Regions from separate parts of the Cytobacillus sp. C11.1 genome, predicted to be linked through region 1. Evidence: predicted binding sites of a transcription regulator. Region 1 holds the regulator's gene; the other holds the start of a gene.

Region 1 (8,066 bases):
AGGAATACCAGGGAAGATTGCCTCTTTATCATATGGATGTATACAGAGTGGAAGATTCCTTTGAATATTTGGGTTTTGATGAATATTTTGAAGGCAATGGGGTCACAGTTGTAGAATGGGCTCATTTAATTAAAGACCAGCTTCCTGATGAATTGTTGACGGTTTCTTTATATTTGGGAGACAACGGATCAAGAAGGCTAATTTTGGAACCAAAAGGAAAGAGATATGAGGAATTGTGTAAGGAGATTATGTCATGAAGGTTCTATCCATCGATACATCCAATTACCCCCTAGGAGTGGCCCTCCTCGAGGGTGATAAGGTAATAGGCGAGCATATTACAAATGTGAAGAAGAATCACTCTGTCCGGGTTATGCCGGCTATTGATATGTTAATGAAAGAATGTGATGTCCAACCAGCTGATTTAGATAAAATCGTGGTTGCTAAAGGGCCTGGTTCTTATACTGGTGTTCGCATTGGTGTGACTATAGCAAAAACACTTGCATGGACATTAAATATACCGCTGGTAGGAGTATCAAGCTTGGAAATTTTTGCTGCTTCTGCAGGAAGGTACTTTGATGGGGTAGTATCCCCTTTATTCGATGCCAGGAGAGGACAGATTTATACTGGTCTGTATCAATATACGGAAGGTCAGTTAGTTTCTCTTGTGAAGGACCAGCTGCTTCTTTCTAAAGATTGGGCTGAACAGCTTTCTGAGCAACATGAGAAGGTGCTTTTCATAGGAAACGATTTGCCGCTGCATCGAAATGTTTTAGAGGAAATACTCAAAGATCAAGCTGTATATGCAGCACCAACCGAACACAACCCACGGCCTGCGGAACTTGCTTTATTAGGCAGAGACCGTGAGGGTGAGGAATTTCATTCTTTTGTTCCGAATTATATTCGTCTTGCGGAAGCCGAGGCCAATTGGATAGAAGCGAACAAAGAGAAAAAGCTATAGTGATGAGGAAGCGAAAGCATGAATAAGTCCTTAACTTTCCGTTTTATGAATGAGCAGGATATTGATGATGTTTTGGAAATTGAACATAAATCGTTTGCTACTCCCTGGAGCAGGGAAGCTTTTTATAACGAATTAACACAGAATCAGTTTGCCGTATACGTAGTTTTAGAAGAAGATGATAAAGTGATAGGCTATTGCGGAGTATGGATAGTTGTGGACGAAGCTCATATCACCAATGTTGCACTGCTGCCCGAATATAGGGGGAGGAAACTTGGTGGAGCACTAATGCGTAAGATAATTGAGGTTGCCGTTGAAATGGGTGCAAAAACGATGACCCTTGAAGTCAGAGTGTCCAATTTCACCGCACAGTCCTTATACCGCAAACTCGGCTTCCAGGATGGAGCAATTAGAAAGAACTATTATACTGATAACCAAGAGGATGCTTTAGTAATGTGGGTGAATTTATGAATAAAAAAGATCAATGGATCATGGGAATTGAGACGAGCTGTGACGAAACAGCAGTTGCCATCATAAAGAATGGCCGGGAGGTGGCGGCTAATGTTGTTGCATCCCAAATAGAAAGCCATAAACGGTTCGGTGGAGTAGTCCCGGAAATTGCTTCCCGCCACCATGTCGAACAAATAACTATTGTACTGGAAGAAGCATTAAACCACGCAGGAATTACTTATTCAGATCTATCTGCAATTGCTGTAACTGAAGGGCCTGGCCTTGTTGGGGCACTCCTTATCGGTGTAAATGCAGCAAAGGCCATTGCTTTTGCCCATGGGATCCCGCTTGTAGGCGTGCATCATATTGCAGGGCATATTTATGCTAACCGCTTAGTTGCTGAAATGAAGTTTCCTTTGCTTTCACTTGTTGTATCAGGAGGCCATACAGAGCTTGTGTATATGAAGGAACATGGCTATTTTGAGGTGATTGGCGAAACAAGGGATGATGCTGCAGGGGAGGCTTATGATAAGGTAGCAAGAACGTTAAGCCTGCCATATCCGGGAGGACCGCATATAGACAAGCTTGCACATGAGGGGAAGCCTACGATCAATTTGCCAAGGGCCTGGCTGGAAGAAGGATCATATGACTTTAGCTTCAGCGGATTAAAATCTGCAGTTATTAACACTGTCCACAATGCGGAACAGCGTGGGGAAGAAATTGTCCCTGAGAATCTTGCGGCAAGTTTTCAGGAAAGTGTTATAGATGTACTTGTAACGAAAACGGAAAGAGCTGTGGAGGAATATAAAGTTAAGCAACTTCTGCTGGCAGGCGGTGTTGCAGCGAATAAAGGACTGCGTGCAGCATTGGAGGACAAGTTTGCCTATAATCCGGATATAGAGCTAATTATCCCGCCACTATCTTTATGCACAGATAATGCAGCCATGATTGCAGCAGCAGGCAGTATTTTATTTGAAAAAGGCATTCATTCCGGCTTAGATTTGAATGCAAATCCAGGATTGGATATCGCTATCCACAACAATAAATAATATAGGTAAAAGTCCCCGGTAGTCCCGGGGGTTTTTTTTGTGGATAAAATGCTCGTTTTCTGAATTTTATGTGGATAATGTGGATAAAATACCGTGTTTCTGTGGATAATGTGGAAAACCCTGTGGAGACCGTATATAATCGACTTTTGTTTGTGGTTATCTTTGTGGATAATAAAAAAGACTGGCAGTGACTATCCTACCAGTCTAAAAGTTATGAATTTTCCTGCATTATTCATCTGCTAAAACTGTCCATTCATCCATTAGTTCTTCCAGTTTTGCTTTTAATTCATCATTATCTTTTGTTATTTCCAATACTTTTTCGTGGTCTTGATAAACTTCCGGATCGCAGAGAAGCTGATCATAATCTTCGATTTTCTTTTCCAGCGCTTCTATCTGTTCTTCGATTTCTTCCATTCTTCTTTTTCTTTGTCTTTCAACCTTTTTTGCTTCCTTATCTAGCTGATAATTATTTTTTTCCTGTTTTGAAGGCTGTGCAGAATGAGCATTGTTATTTTGATCAAACGCCTGCAGTTCTTCTTGCTCCTGCTTCTTTTCAACATAATAGTCGTAATCCCCAAGATATTCAGTTGCACCGCTGCTGGAAAGCTCTATCACCTTTGTGGTTATTCTGTTGATAAAATAACGGTCATGGGAAACGAAAAGTATGGTCCCCGGATAGTCAATTAAAGCATTTTCCAAGATTTCTTTGCTGTCCAGATCAAGATGGTTTGTCGGCTCATCCAAGATTAAGAAATTAGCTTTCTGCATCATCAGCTTTGCCAGCGCCAGGCGGGCTTTTTCACCGCCGCTAAGAGTTGAGACAGTTTTAAGGACGTCATCACCGGAAAAAAGAAAATTGCCTAAGATCGTGCGAATTTCTTTTTCAGGCTTAAGCGGATATTCATCCCATAATTCGTTTAGGACCCGCTTATTGCTGGTAAGCTCAGCCTGTTCCTGGTCATAGTATCCGATTGTTACATTGGATCCGTATTGTATATCCCCGGAAAGAGCCGATATCTTTTTCACAATTGTTTTCAGTAAAGTAGATTTGCCGATTCCATTTGGACCTACAAGGGCAATGCTGTCTCCTCTGGCAAGGCGGAAGGAAATATTCTCAGAAACTTTATCATTATATCCGACAGCCAGTGATTTTACATTTAAAACCTCATTGCCAGATTGCCTTTCAATATCAAAGCCAAACGATGCGGATTTCTCGTCTCCCAGCGGCCTGTCCATCACTTCCATTCTGGCAAGCTGTTTTCTCCGGCTTTGGGCGCGTTTGGTTGTTGAAGCTCGTGCAAGGTTGCGCTGGATAAAATCCTGAAGCTTTGAAATCTCTTCCTGCTGTTTTTCAAATTGCTTCATTTCCCGTTCAAAGTTTTCTGCTTTTTGGTCCAAATAGGAGCTATAGTTTCCAGGATATTTACGGATTTGGTGCCTTGAAATTTCGTATACCTGGGAAACAACCTTATCCAGGAAATAACGGTCATGGGAAACAATTAGAATGGCACCGTCATAGCTCTGCAAGTATTGCTCCAGCCATGATAATGTTTCAATGTCCAGGTGGTTTGTAGGCTCGTCCAATATGAGAATATCGGGTTTTGTCAGCAAAAGTTTTCCAAGGGCAAGCCTTGTTCTTTGGCCGCCGCTTAAGGATGAAATTTTCGTATTGTAGCCGAAAGAATTAAAGTTCAGCCCATGAAGAATGGAACGGATATCCGCTTCATACTGATAGCCGCCATTCTCTTTGAATTCTACCTGAAGCTTGTCATATTCCTTTAAGATTCGATCGTATGCATCGGAATTATTCATGGCTTCAGGGTCTGACATTTTTTCTTCAAGACGGCGCAGCTGTTTTTCCTGTTTTTGCAAATGCTCGAACACTGTCAGCATCTCATCCCAAATGGAAAGGTGGGACTCAAGGCCTGTATTTTGAGCCAGGTATCCTACCGTTACTTCCTTGGGTTTAATAATGTCCCCGGAATCATATGCCATATGGCCGGCTATAATTTTTAAAAGAGTAGATTTCCCTGCTCCATTACGTCCTACAAGGGCAATCCGGTCCCTGGTTTGTACTTCAAGCTTTATATTCGTTAAAATAGGATCAGCAGCAAAGTTTTTTGATAGCTGATTTACTTGTAAAAGTATCATTTTTTTCACCTCTATAGTATAGAGTAAGTGTAACTTATTCATATATGTTCGGCAATAAAGGAGGCAGGCCTTTTATCCTGCAGGTGCTGAATGGAAATATTTTTATACGAAAATAGTAAAGAAATATGTGAAGAAGCATACAAAGCCCGTACAAAGATGGGGAAAAATAGTGTATGATTTTGGAGAGAGGTGTTTTTTTATGGCGGATTTTACCCATTTTAATCAAGAGGGCAGAGCAAAAATGGTGGATGTCAGCGACAAGCCTGAAACAGCGCGGACAGCCATTGCCCAATCGAGCATAACTGTTAATAAGGAAATATACGAAAAGATTACATCTAATACCATGAAAAAAGGGGACGTGCTTTCTGTTGCACAGGTTGCCGGCATCATGGCAAGCAAAAAAACATGGGATATTATCCCAATGTGCCATCCGCTGCCGCTAACTGGCGTTGATATTTCCTTTACATGGAAAACTGAGCAGGAAGAAAATATTCTGTTCATCACACTGCTTCTGTAAAGACGAAAGGAAATACAGGTGTGGAAATGGAAGCGTTAACAGCAGCTTCTGTTTGTGCTCTAACTGTTTATGACATGTGTAAAGCAGTTGACAAAGGAATGGTAATCGGACCAACCTTTTTGATGGAAAAAACAGGCGGAAAAAACGGAGATTTTAAACGAGACTAATACATCATAGGGACGGAGATGAACGAATGGCCAATGAACCAATGAAAATACCGCAAGCCACTGCTAAACGGCTTCCTTTATATTATCGTTTTCTCAAAAACCTCCACTCCTCGGGGAAACAAAGGGTTTCTTCAGCGGAACTAAGTGAAGCGGTTAAGGTGGATTCGGCAACAATCCGCCGGGACTTTTCTTACTTTGGTGCTTTAGGGAAAAAGGGTTACGGCTATAATGTAAATTATCTGCTGTCCTTTTTTCGTAAAACCCTTGATCAGGACGAACTGACTAAAGTAGCATTGGTCGGAGTAGGTAATTTAGGGACGGCCTTTTTAAATTATAATTTTCTTAAGAATAATAATAATACCAAGATAGAAGTTGCTTTTGATGTGGATGAGAACAAGGTAGGAACGAAGATAGGGGATGTGCCTGTCTATCATATGGATGATCTGGTAAAGGTCATTGAAGAAAATGATATTCAGGTAGCTATCTTAACAGTACCGGCACCGCCAGCACAGGCGATTACTGATCGGATGGTTAAAGCCAAGATTAAAGGCATCCTGAATTTTACGCCTGCAAGACTGACCGTGCCTTCATCCATTCGGATTCACCATATTGACCTGGCTGTTGAATTGCAGTCATTGGTTTATTTCTTAAAAAATTATCCTGCAGAAACGTAAGCCATCCTGCATTCCAATAGATAACAGTTGAAGATTGTAATGGATTCGCTATTATAGGTAAGGGGAGGTGTGCAGCAATGATGAATCTTGGACCTGGAAGCCTCATACTCATTATCTTGATTGCATTAGTGATTTTTGGACCAAAAAAACTTCCGGAATTGGGAAGAGCAGCTGGGAATACATTACGTGAATTTAAAAACGCAGCGCAAAAGGCTTAGCGGACAATGACGATAAAAAAGATGCTAAGTAAGTTAGGATGAATAGATATGAGTCATAATGATATGACGATTTATGAACATATAGGGGAATTAAGAAAAAGGATAGTCATTTCTGTTATCTTTTTCTTTATCGCCGTAATATTTAGCTTTTTCCTGGCTGAACCGCTGATTGTTTATTTGCAAAAAGCGGATGAAGCGAAGGAACTGACGATGAATGCTTTCCGGTTAACCGACCCGGTTAAAGTTTATATGCAATTTGCTTTTCTGATTGCTTTTATTATTACATCGCCCGTGATTTTATATCAGCTGTGGGCCTTTATTAGCCCAGGATTATCTGACAAAGAGCGGAATGTAACACTGAGCTATATACCCGTTTCTGTCATTCTATTTGTCGGCGGAATCGCATTCGCTTATTTTATTTTATTTCCATTTGTAGTTGAGTTCATGACTTCCATTGCCAACCGGCTTGCGATCAATCAAGTAATTGGGATAAATGAATATTTTCAATTCCTTTTCCAGCTGACCATTCCATTTGGGGTGCTGTTCCAGCTTCCGGTAGTGGTCATGTTTTTAACAAGGCTGGGAATTGTCACACCAGCATATTTGGTGAAGATACGGAAATATGCTTACTTTGTATTAGTGGTCATAGCCGCTTTTATTACACCGCCTGATCTTTTATCCCATATGATGGTGACGATTCCGCTGCTGCTTTTATATGAAGTCAGTATTTTTATCTCTCGCATTTCATATAAAAAAGTATTGGAAGCAGAGAAGCTGCAGGAAATTGAAAGTGAGCAATCATAAAAAAATGAGCCTTATTGCGGGCTCATTTTTTGTTTTTTTTATTTTTCATTTTAAAATGGAAACCAACCATTCGCAGGCCGGTGCCAAGATCGAATGTGGCAATGATGATTAGAAAATAAGTAAAGAAACCCCATGCTTCTTCACGTTGTATATTTTGAATGGCTATAAAGGTAAAAAGGCATCCCAGCAGGATGTATACGATGCCTGAAAACAAAGGTGTGCTTCTCATCAAAATCCTCCAATAAAGTGAAAGCGAAACGATTTACTTCGCTGAGTGTTAGACTGCAATGCAGCTGATAAAGCTTTGTACATTTTCCATTTCCTTCATCCAATTTTCCAAGTTTTCCTGATTAAGCTGAATGACTGCCACAAGAGTATTCATGGCAACGTGGGCAAAAATCGGTACGATTATCCGTTTTGTTTTTACATATAGGAAAGCAAAGGTAAAGCCCATGGCCGAATATAAAAGAATATGTTCAGGTTCAAAATGGGCGAGAGCAAAAATCACAGAACTGATTAGGGCAGATAGGAAGAAGTTAAATCGTTTATGGAGAGAACCGAAAATAATCTTCCTAAATACGATCTCTTCCAGGATGGGCCCCACTACTGAGCTAATCAAGATTACGACAGGGGAGGCTTCTATGATCCGTATGATTTGCTGTGTATTTTCAGATCCCATTTCCACGCCAATCATGTTCTCAATGCTTGCAGCTGTAGCTTGAGCGATTAAAGCTAAAAATATGCCGCCAATTGCCCAGCCGACTGCGCTTGCTGCGGAAGAAGCATCTCTTTGTGCCAATCCCATTTTCATTTCTTTTCTCAATAAAAGAAGCGTAATGATCAATGTAATAGTGAAACTGATGACAAGCCAGTAGGCTACCGCCAGAATTTGCATGTTTTCGGGCTTCTGTCCGAGGAAGTCTGCAAATAAGAGGACCAGCGGAACGCCGAATAGACTTGAAAGCTGCATAGCAATATAGGCTATTAAAATAATCCAATATTCCTTCTTCAAAATGTTTACCCCTTAAAATTGATGGTTTTAAAACATGTACTAAAGCCATTTTACTCATAAAAAGGAGCC
Region 2 (8,066 bases), 1.9 Mb from region 1:
CACCAAGGATAAGGATAGAGAGAACTGGAATCGAGGCTTTGTCATCCATCATATCTTTTAGTGAAGGTACACTCCGTTTGCCGATTTCCTTGCTGTATTTCCATGTCCACCATAGGAAAGGAACAATTTTAAATAGATAGCTGAAGATGCTTAAGGCCACCCACAGCATCAGGTATGCAAAAATTAAAAATCCTGCAGTGTTTTCAAAATTGCCAAAAAGCGAGTTTGCGAATGCTGCATAATGGACCATTAATCCGGCAGGAATCGCAAGCAGAGCAAACCGGAAGGAATAATCAAGTTTCTTCTTTATTCTTTTCTTTAAAATTTGCAGCATATGCCAGGAAAAGAAAGTGAATCCGCCCGCAAGAATGAGCAATCCTGCAGTGAAAAGCAAATTCTGTTCTGCGAATAATGCGATAAATGACAGTGCCAACCCCGCTCCATAAAAGGCAAAAACAAATTTGGCCGGCTTCATGCTATAACCATGAGACAAGGAAAACATCGGCACCATTTTATAGGAAAAACCAAAGATTAATAGTGTAAACCAGCCTGCTGTCCCAAGAAGCAAATGGCTTTTAAAGATAGCTTGATAGTGATCAGAAGCAAAGCCGGTCTTCATGCTGATTATCATCACGATGCCCATTACGATGGTGGTGAACAAACTGGCAAGGGCGGTTCCCACAAAGAGAGTCAGTACAGTGGGCTTTGCTTGTCTTTTTAATGTCATCAGCATTTGCAGCAGGAACATCATAATCCCTGTTAATGTAATAAGGCCAGGCAGCAGGGCATCCTGCGGGCTGTAAAAGAGAACATGGGCAAAATACAGGATTCCAAAAGCTGTTACTCCAAATTGGATAAACCCGAATTTTTCATTCCATATTGGTGTAAGAAAGGCAACCGGTACAAGCTGATACATGGCCCCCATTGCCGCCATTAACGCCCATCCCAGCACAAATAGGTGGGCAGCCGACCAGATTCCCGGTACTCTAAATTGGCCATTAATAATGAAGTCTCCCTGAAGAAGAATAAGGGAAAGTGATCCTATTAAACTAAATATGCTGAATAATATAAATGAAAAAGGGAGTTTAATATTTGTTTCATTTTTTGTATTTGGAAGCAATGGGATCACCTGCTTATTTCGTAATTTCTATTAAAAAACTTCCATCATTTTGCTCAGTGGTTTCGTGCTTGTAACCCAATTCCTCCAGCTGTTCATAAAGAAACATTGGACGTCTATCATTAATAATTGACAAGGTTTCACCGCCGGAAAGGCCTTCAAGGGCAGCAAGAGTCCTCATCATTGGCTGTGGAGGTTCAAGTCCCCGGTTGTCCAGCTTCATTATGATTCACCTCTCTTGGTAAAAGTTATTTTCCAATGCTTTTTTTCAATCTCTTCAGACTTGTGATCAAAGCCCTTTGCTTTTAACACTCCAAATAGAGGCACAGGCTTAAATGGGGCATGAAGAATAAAAACATCATTCGCATCAAGATCTGTAATGGCAGACATTATTTTTTGGAAGGGTTCAAGCTTATTTTTTAAATCCTCTCGCACATCAAGCTCAACTATTTTGTTCTCCATTATTCTTCCTCCTTATAAAAAATTCCTAAATAATCTGATCTTTCAGCTGGCTGCGGTCGATTAAGAAGTAGCCTGATTCGTCAGTTGCAAGATAACCCTTTTTCTTTAAATGGTTGATGGTTCTGCTTACAGTTTCTCTCGAAGTGCCAATCATGTTTGCAAGTTCTCTGTTTGTAAAGTGGGTTGTGATTTTATAGATTTCATCTGCTTTTACACCATTGGTTTTGCAAAGTCTTAATAAAAGCATGATGATTTGTTCATGTGTATTATGGAGAATTTGTTCCTCAAGCCGGTTCTGCAAATCGATTATTTTTTCACCGAGCACTTTAAAGAGCTTGATGCAAAGTTCCGGGTAAGAAATCAGAATTTGTTCAAAGCGGTCAATTGGAATTGCAATCAGCTGTGCTTCCTCCATTATTTCTGCATGTGCAGGGTATTGGCCCTTTCTGAAGAAGCCTGCATGCGGAAACATCTCCCCAGCTTCCAGAACCGATACAATTTGTTCCCTCCCGGAAAAATCAGTTTTATATATCTTGACTTTGCCTGAATGAATGAAAAATACACGATCAAGGGAATCCCCCTGCATAAATACATACATCTTTTGCTTATAGAAACGCGTCTGGGCTATCTCAACGATTGGCGCCAGCTCTTCTTTATTAAGTTCTTTAAATAATGGAACACTGCCTATCCTCTTTTCGATTTCCTCTTTTCTCAATTAGATCACCTTCCAGTGGGGTTATTCGTCTATTTGCTCTCAGTTTAACAGCTCCAGGTACTGAAATAAGTGACCTGCATCATATAAGAAGAGAATTTATGATTCTCATTCTCATAGTGTGAAAAATCACAGCCTGATCATGAGGTGGCTCACAAAAACACTTTATAAAGAATATTAGAATCAAAGCGTACTCAAACAGAAAGGAAGCGAGAGCAATGGAAGTCAATCGCGGAACACCCATTAATAAAGTGGTGAAAAGAAATAAAAATGCACTATTAAAATCCATTCTTGTTTTCACCATAATTGCCAGCTTTACAGTTCTTTTAATGGGAGGCTACTGGATTTTCAAGGAGCAGGCCCCGCGGCCGCTTGAGGTAACAAATGAAAAAGGAGAAGTTATTCTTACAAAGGAAACGATAATGGGAGGACAGGCGGTTTTCCAAAAATATGGATTGATGGATTATGGTACCGTGCTTGGCCATGGATCCTATATGGGACCTGATTATACAGCTGAAGCGTTAACGGTATACACCAAGGGCATGCAGGATTTTAGAGCCGAAGAAAAGTATGGAAAGCCATTTGACGCCATTTCCGGTGAGGAACAAACCGTAATAAGGGATCTTGTAAAAACGGAAATGCGGGAAAATAGATATGACCCTGATTCAGATACGATGGTAATAACTGATGCACAGGTTTATGGGTATGAAAAAGTAGGAGAGTTCTATCGAAAAGTATTTACAGAGGGTGACGGCTGGGGATTAAAAGCAGAATTAATCAAGGAAGAACATATGCCAACTGAGGGTAGAGCTTATGTTGCTTCAGGAGACCAAATACAGCAGATTTCTGATTTTTTCTTCTGGACAGCATGGCTTTCCAGCACAGAACGCATGAATGATGATATTACTTATACGAATAACTGGCCTTACTACGAGGATGCAGGCAATGAAATGTCCTTCTCTGCTATTTGGTGGAGCGGAGCAAGTGTTACAGTACTGATCCTGTTTGTCGGTATTATTCTGTTTGTATTCTACCGCTATCATTTGGGAATGGAAGAGGCATATAAAGACGGAAACTTCCCTCGAATTGACTTAGCGAAACTGCCGGTAACTTCTTCTCAATTAAAATCCGGTAAATATTTCTTAATTGTTACTGTTCTATTTTTTGTCCAGGCTATGTTTGGTGCGTTGCTTGCACACTATTATGTCGAACCTGACAGCTTCTTTGGCATTAAGTGGATCCATGATATTCTTCCATTCAATATTGCCAAAGGCTATCATCTGCAGCTTGCTATCTTCTGGATTGCAACAGCATGGCTCGGCATGGGTATTTTTGTGGCACCATTAGTAGGCGGACATGAACCGAAAAAGCAAGGCCTCCTTGTTGATATCCTGTTCTGGGCACTTGTAGTCCTAGTTGGCGGTAGCATGATAGGCCAATGGCTTGGAGCAAATGGATACTTAGGAAACAAATGGTTCCTGCTCGGACACCAGGGCTGGGAATATTTAGAGCTTGGCCGTCTGTGGCAGGGGGTTCTGGCCGCAGGAATGTTAATCTGGCTGTTCATTGTATACCGTGGAATAAAGAGCGGGTTAAAGCGGGAGAATGATAAAGGCGGCTTAATTCACTTATTATTCTACTCAGCAATAGCTGTACCATTCTTCTACCTGTTCGCGTTTTTAATGAATCCGGACACAAGCTTTACCTTTGCCGATTACTGGCGCTGGTGGATCATACACCTTTGGGTAGAAGGTATTTTTGAGGTATTCGCTGTAGTAGTTATTGGATTCCTGTTAGTACAAATGAAGCTTGTCACTAAGAGCTCTACTGTTAAAGCTCTTTACTTCCAGCTGATCCTGCTGCTTGGAAGCGGTGTTATTGGCATAGGACATCATTACTATTATAATGGCTCCTCTGAAATTTGGATCGGCTTGGGAGCTGTATTCTCAGCACTTGAAGTTATACCATTGACTCTTTTGATCCTTGAGGCATATGACCAATATAAAATGATGAGAGATGGCGGTGTGGACTTCCCTTATAAAGCTACGTTCTGGTTCTTGATTTCTGTAGCGATCTGGAACCTGGTTGGAGCTGGAGTATTGGGATTCCTGATTAACCTGCCTGCTGTCAGCTTCCTTGAGCACGGACAATTCCTAACCCCGGCACATGGTCACGGAGCAATGATGGGTGTATACGGCATGTTTGCCATTGCAGTATTGCTTTATTCATTACGTAATATTGTTAAACCGGAAAAATGGAACGACAAATGGCTCAAATTCAGCTGCATTATGCTGAATGTGGGACTTGCAGGAATGGTTTTTGCTTCCCTGCTTCCAGTCGGATTCCTGCAAATGAAAGAAGCTTATGTGAACGGCTATGCAGCTTCCCGTTCAGCTGACTTCTTAAAGCAGGAAATTATTCAATCATTATTAACTTTAAGATCCGTACCGGATACGATCTTCCTGGTAGGTGTTGTCGCACTAGTGCTTTTCTCAATAAAAGCTATGTTCAACCTGAGAAAAGTGACTCATAAGGAAATTGAACCTCTTCCTGTTAGAGACCTTAGCACAGATGATGATGAATAAGAAAAAGGAAAATCCGCAGATAGTCACTCTGCGGATTTTTTCCTTTCCTCTGAACAATCAAAACAGATGGTTTCGTTATTTTCGGTGTAAACCCCGTTGAAAAAGCCATCCAGGCAATACAGCTGTTTACCGCAAACGCAGCAGCTGCCTACCAATTCTTTCATAATCCATTCACTCCTGACTTTTTAAAATTGATGTGCTGTTTTTCTTAAAATAAAGGTACATGGCACAAACAGTAAATAGTAAGACTACTGCAGCTATAGAAAAACCTGCTCTAAATGATACACCCAATAAGCCTAAAAAGGTGGAGCCCGCTACAACTCCTAAAGAAAAGAATGCATAAAAGAGGCCAAATGCCTTTCCTCTTGTTTTTTCTGTCGTATTTTTTGCGATAAGCGCATTAATTGAAGGGAAAAGTAGCGCAAACCCAGTACCATATAGGACCATACAGAAAAACATAAAGGCAAGTGAAGAAGCTGAACTTAGAAGAACAAGTGCCATGCCTATAATAATCATGCCTATCAGCATTGTGTTTTGGTGCTTGTACTTATCGAAGATTTTATTGATAGGCAAAAGAAATATAAGGATAGCAGTCATTCCAAAGGTACTTAACAAAATACCGCTGAAAATAGAATTAAATTTCAGATGCTCAACCTGTAATGGCAGCAGATAGGCAAGTGTTCCCTGTGCAAACATAAGCGAAAAAGCTCCGGCATAGCTTACAGAAAGCAACGGATTCTTCATTAAAGGCAATACCCTCTCTGAATGGGCATCTGTCCGCTTCGCTTCTTTATTTCGCCTATTTGTCAAAAAAGTGAAAGCAAATATGGCGCTGCTGATCATGGTTGCAGCAATAATTAAAAATACCCAATCTACACTGTATTTGGAGGCGACGACAGCACCAAATGCAGGCCCCATTATGGCTGAACTTCCAACCGCCGCACCTGATAAAGCCATCGATTTGCCTTGTTTATTAGACTTTCCACGGTTGGCAATGACTGTGAATGCCGCTGGAACGAGAAAGCCTCCAAACAGGCCATGGAGAAATCTGATGGCAACTAATTGAAACGGAGTACTGACAAGAGTGTACAGCACTAAAATGGATCCAGTTAATGCAAGTCCCGATACCAGAACATTTTTTGCGCCGCTTTTATCTATCCAGTACCCGGCCAGAATATTGCCGATCATATTGGAAAAAGAATACATACCGACAATTACCCCAATAAAAGCTGGTGACGGATCAATGGACTTGGCAAAGGGGCTCATGATGGGCAGCTGTGAAAATGTATCTATAAAAGCTACAATTACAATAAAGAATATAAAATATCTCATACTAACTCTCTTCCTGGAATAGTTCACTTTACACCATTATAACTCTTTCACTGGAAGGTTAAAAAGAAAAACGGTAAATATCATAGGATAGTTGTGATGCGGTTCACTAATCTTTTTGGCCTGCTCCATTAAAATTAATGTGTAAAGCAAAAGAATAGGAGGGAAATAGAAATGAGAGAATTTGCCAGCACCGTAATTGCGCCTGACTATCCGCCTAAAGAAAAACACCCAGTTATTTTCAGCACCTTTGACTCTTTAAAGGACGGAGAATTTATGCAAATTGTAAATGATCACGATCCGCGTCCTCTACGGTATCAGTTTATGATGGAACGAGAAGATCAATTCACCTGGGAGTATATTGAAGAGGGACCGGAAACATGGAGAGTAGCAATAGGCAAAAAATAAAAACAAATTTATAAATGCATTCCTCGGAAAAACAGGCACCAGCTAAAACGGTGCCTGTTTTTCTTCCGGCAGATTAGCTGAGTACGGCAGAAATTTAAGAATTAAAGAAATTGAAAATGGAGACTGCCTTTTCAGAAAAATATGATAAAATGGTTTTGTATTAGTTTTAGAGGGGGAAGAATTGTGACTGAAGCACTAAAAGACATAGAACTTCAATTTATGGATTATGTAAAAAAAATGACTGCATATAATGAAGCATTATCGCTAATGTTTTGGGATCTCGTACAGGTGCTCCGAAACAGGGAGTGGAACAGCGCTCTGAGGTAATCGGGATGATTTCCTCTGAAGTGTTCAGGATGTCCACTTCAGAGGAAATGGCAGCATACATAGCAAAGCTTTCAGGCAAGGAATATCTTTCGGAAGTAACTTTGAAGACCTTGGAAGAGTGCAAAAAAGATTACGATCGGAACAAAAAAATACCTGCAGAAGAATACAAGGAGTATGTCATTCTCCAGTCCAAAGCGGAAAGCATCTGGGAAGAGGCAAAGGAGAAATCAGATTTTGATATGTTCCGCCCATACCTGGAAAAGCTTGTAGAAATGAATAAACGTTTCGTTGGTTATTGGGGATATGAAGGAAACAAATATAATACACTGCTGGACATGTATGAGCCTGGGGTTACGGTTGAAACGCTTGATCAGGTTTTCGGGCAATTACGTGAAAAAATTGTACCGCTAGTCCAGCAAATTTCAGAATCTCATAACAAGCCGGAAACAAGCTTTTTATTTGAACGTTTTTCCAAGGATATGCAGCGGGGTTTCAGCCTTGAAATTCTTGAGCAAATGGGCTATAACTTCAAAGCAGGGCGCTTGGATGAAACAGTCCATCCGTTTGCTATTGGCTTAAACCCTGGCGACGTCCGTGTTACGACAAAGTATGATGAAGAGGACTTCCGTACAGCTGTATTTGGTACCATCCATGAAGGCGGTCATGCGTTATATGAGCAGAACATTTCTGCTGACTTAGTGGGCACGCCATTATGCACAGGAACATCAATGGGAATCCATGAATCTCAGTCTCTATTCTATGAAAACTTTGTCGGACGCCACTATTCATTCTGGAAGAAGAATTATCAGCTCCTTAAAGATTATGCCAGCGGACAATTTGATGAAGTATCACTGGATGAGTTCTATCGTGCGATTAATGAATCCAAGCCATCCTTAATCCGAATTGAAGCAGATGAATTAACGTATCCGCTTCATATCATTATCCGTTATGAAATTGAAAAAGGCTTGTTCAATGACGAGATTGAAGTCAAGATCTTCCTAAGATTTGGAATGAAAAGTATGAACAATACCTTGGTGTGAAGCCTGAAAATGATGCTCAGGGCGTCCTTCAGGATGTTCACTGGGCAGGCGGAAGCTTCGGCTATTTCCCTTCATATGCTCTCGGC

The links. The regulator Rex, encoded in region 1, represses fermentation and respiration genes when NADH is low (regulators of the CRP and FNR family bind a similar motif). The targets are predictions, from matches to a motif close to TTGTGAAATATTTCACAA.
Region 2: the regulator Rex is predicted to act here: its motif matches at 6,300-6,317, upstream of AC3ZVC_RS12425 (DUF2249 domain-containing protein).

What each region holds. Positions count from the first base shown of each region.
Region 1 covers NZ_CM176935.1:605,963-614,028, reverse strand. The annotation lists gene tsaE (tRNA (adenosine(37)-N6)-threonylcarbamoyltransferase complex ATPase subunit type 1 TsaE) at 1-257, shown strand, start outside; gene tsaB (tRNA (adenosine(37)-N6)-threonylcarbamoyltransferase complex dimerization subunit type 1 TsaB) at 254-958, shown strand; gene rimI (ribosomal protein S18-alanine N-acetyltransferase) at 977-1,426, shown strand; gene tsaD (tRNA (adenosine(37)-N6)-threonylcarbamoyltransferase complex transferase subunit TsaD) at 1,423-2,454, shown strand; gene AC3ZVC_RS03050 (ABC-F family ATP-binding cassette domain-containing protein) at 2,683-4,605, opposite strand; partial or broken gene moaC (cyclic pyranopterin monophosphate synthase MoaC) at 4,805-5,289, shown strand; gene AC3ZVC_RS03040 (redox-sensing transcriptional repressor Rex) at 5,316-5,963, shown strand; partial or broken gene tatA (twin-arginine translocase TatA/TatE family subunit) at 6,044-6,213, shown strand; gene tatC (twin-arginine translocase subunit TatC) at 6,230-6,985, shown strand; gene AC3ZVC_RS03025 (DUF4305 domain-containing protein) at 7,008-7,214, opposite strand; gene AC3ZVC_RS03020 (CPBP family intramembrane glutamic endopeptidase) at 7,263-7,997, opposite strand.
Region 2 covers NZ_CM176935.1:2,495,485-2,503,550, forward strand. The annotation lists gene AC3ZVC_RS12390 (hypothetical protein) at 1-1,120, opposite strand, end outside; gene AC3ZVC_RS12395 (DUF2249 domain-containing protein) at 1,134-1,340, opposite strand; gene AC3ZVC_RS12400 (DUF2249 domain-containing protein) at 1,340-1,579, opposite strand; gene AC3ZVC_RS12405 (Crp/Fnr family transcriptional regulator) at 1,605-2,294, opposite strand; gene AC3ZVC_RS12410 (nitric-oxide reductase large subunit) at 2,510-4,876, shown strand; gene AC3ZVC_RS12415 (hypothetical protein) at 4,900-5,040, opposite strand; gene AC3ZVC_RS12420 (MFS transporter) at 5,048-6,208, opposite strand; gene AC3ZVC_RS12425 (DUF2249 domain-containing protein) at 6,380-6,613, shown strand; partial or broken gene AC3ZVC_RS12430 (carboxypeptidase M32) at 6,833-8,066, shown strand, end outside.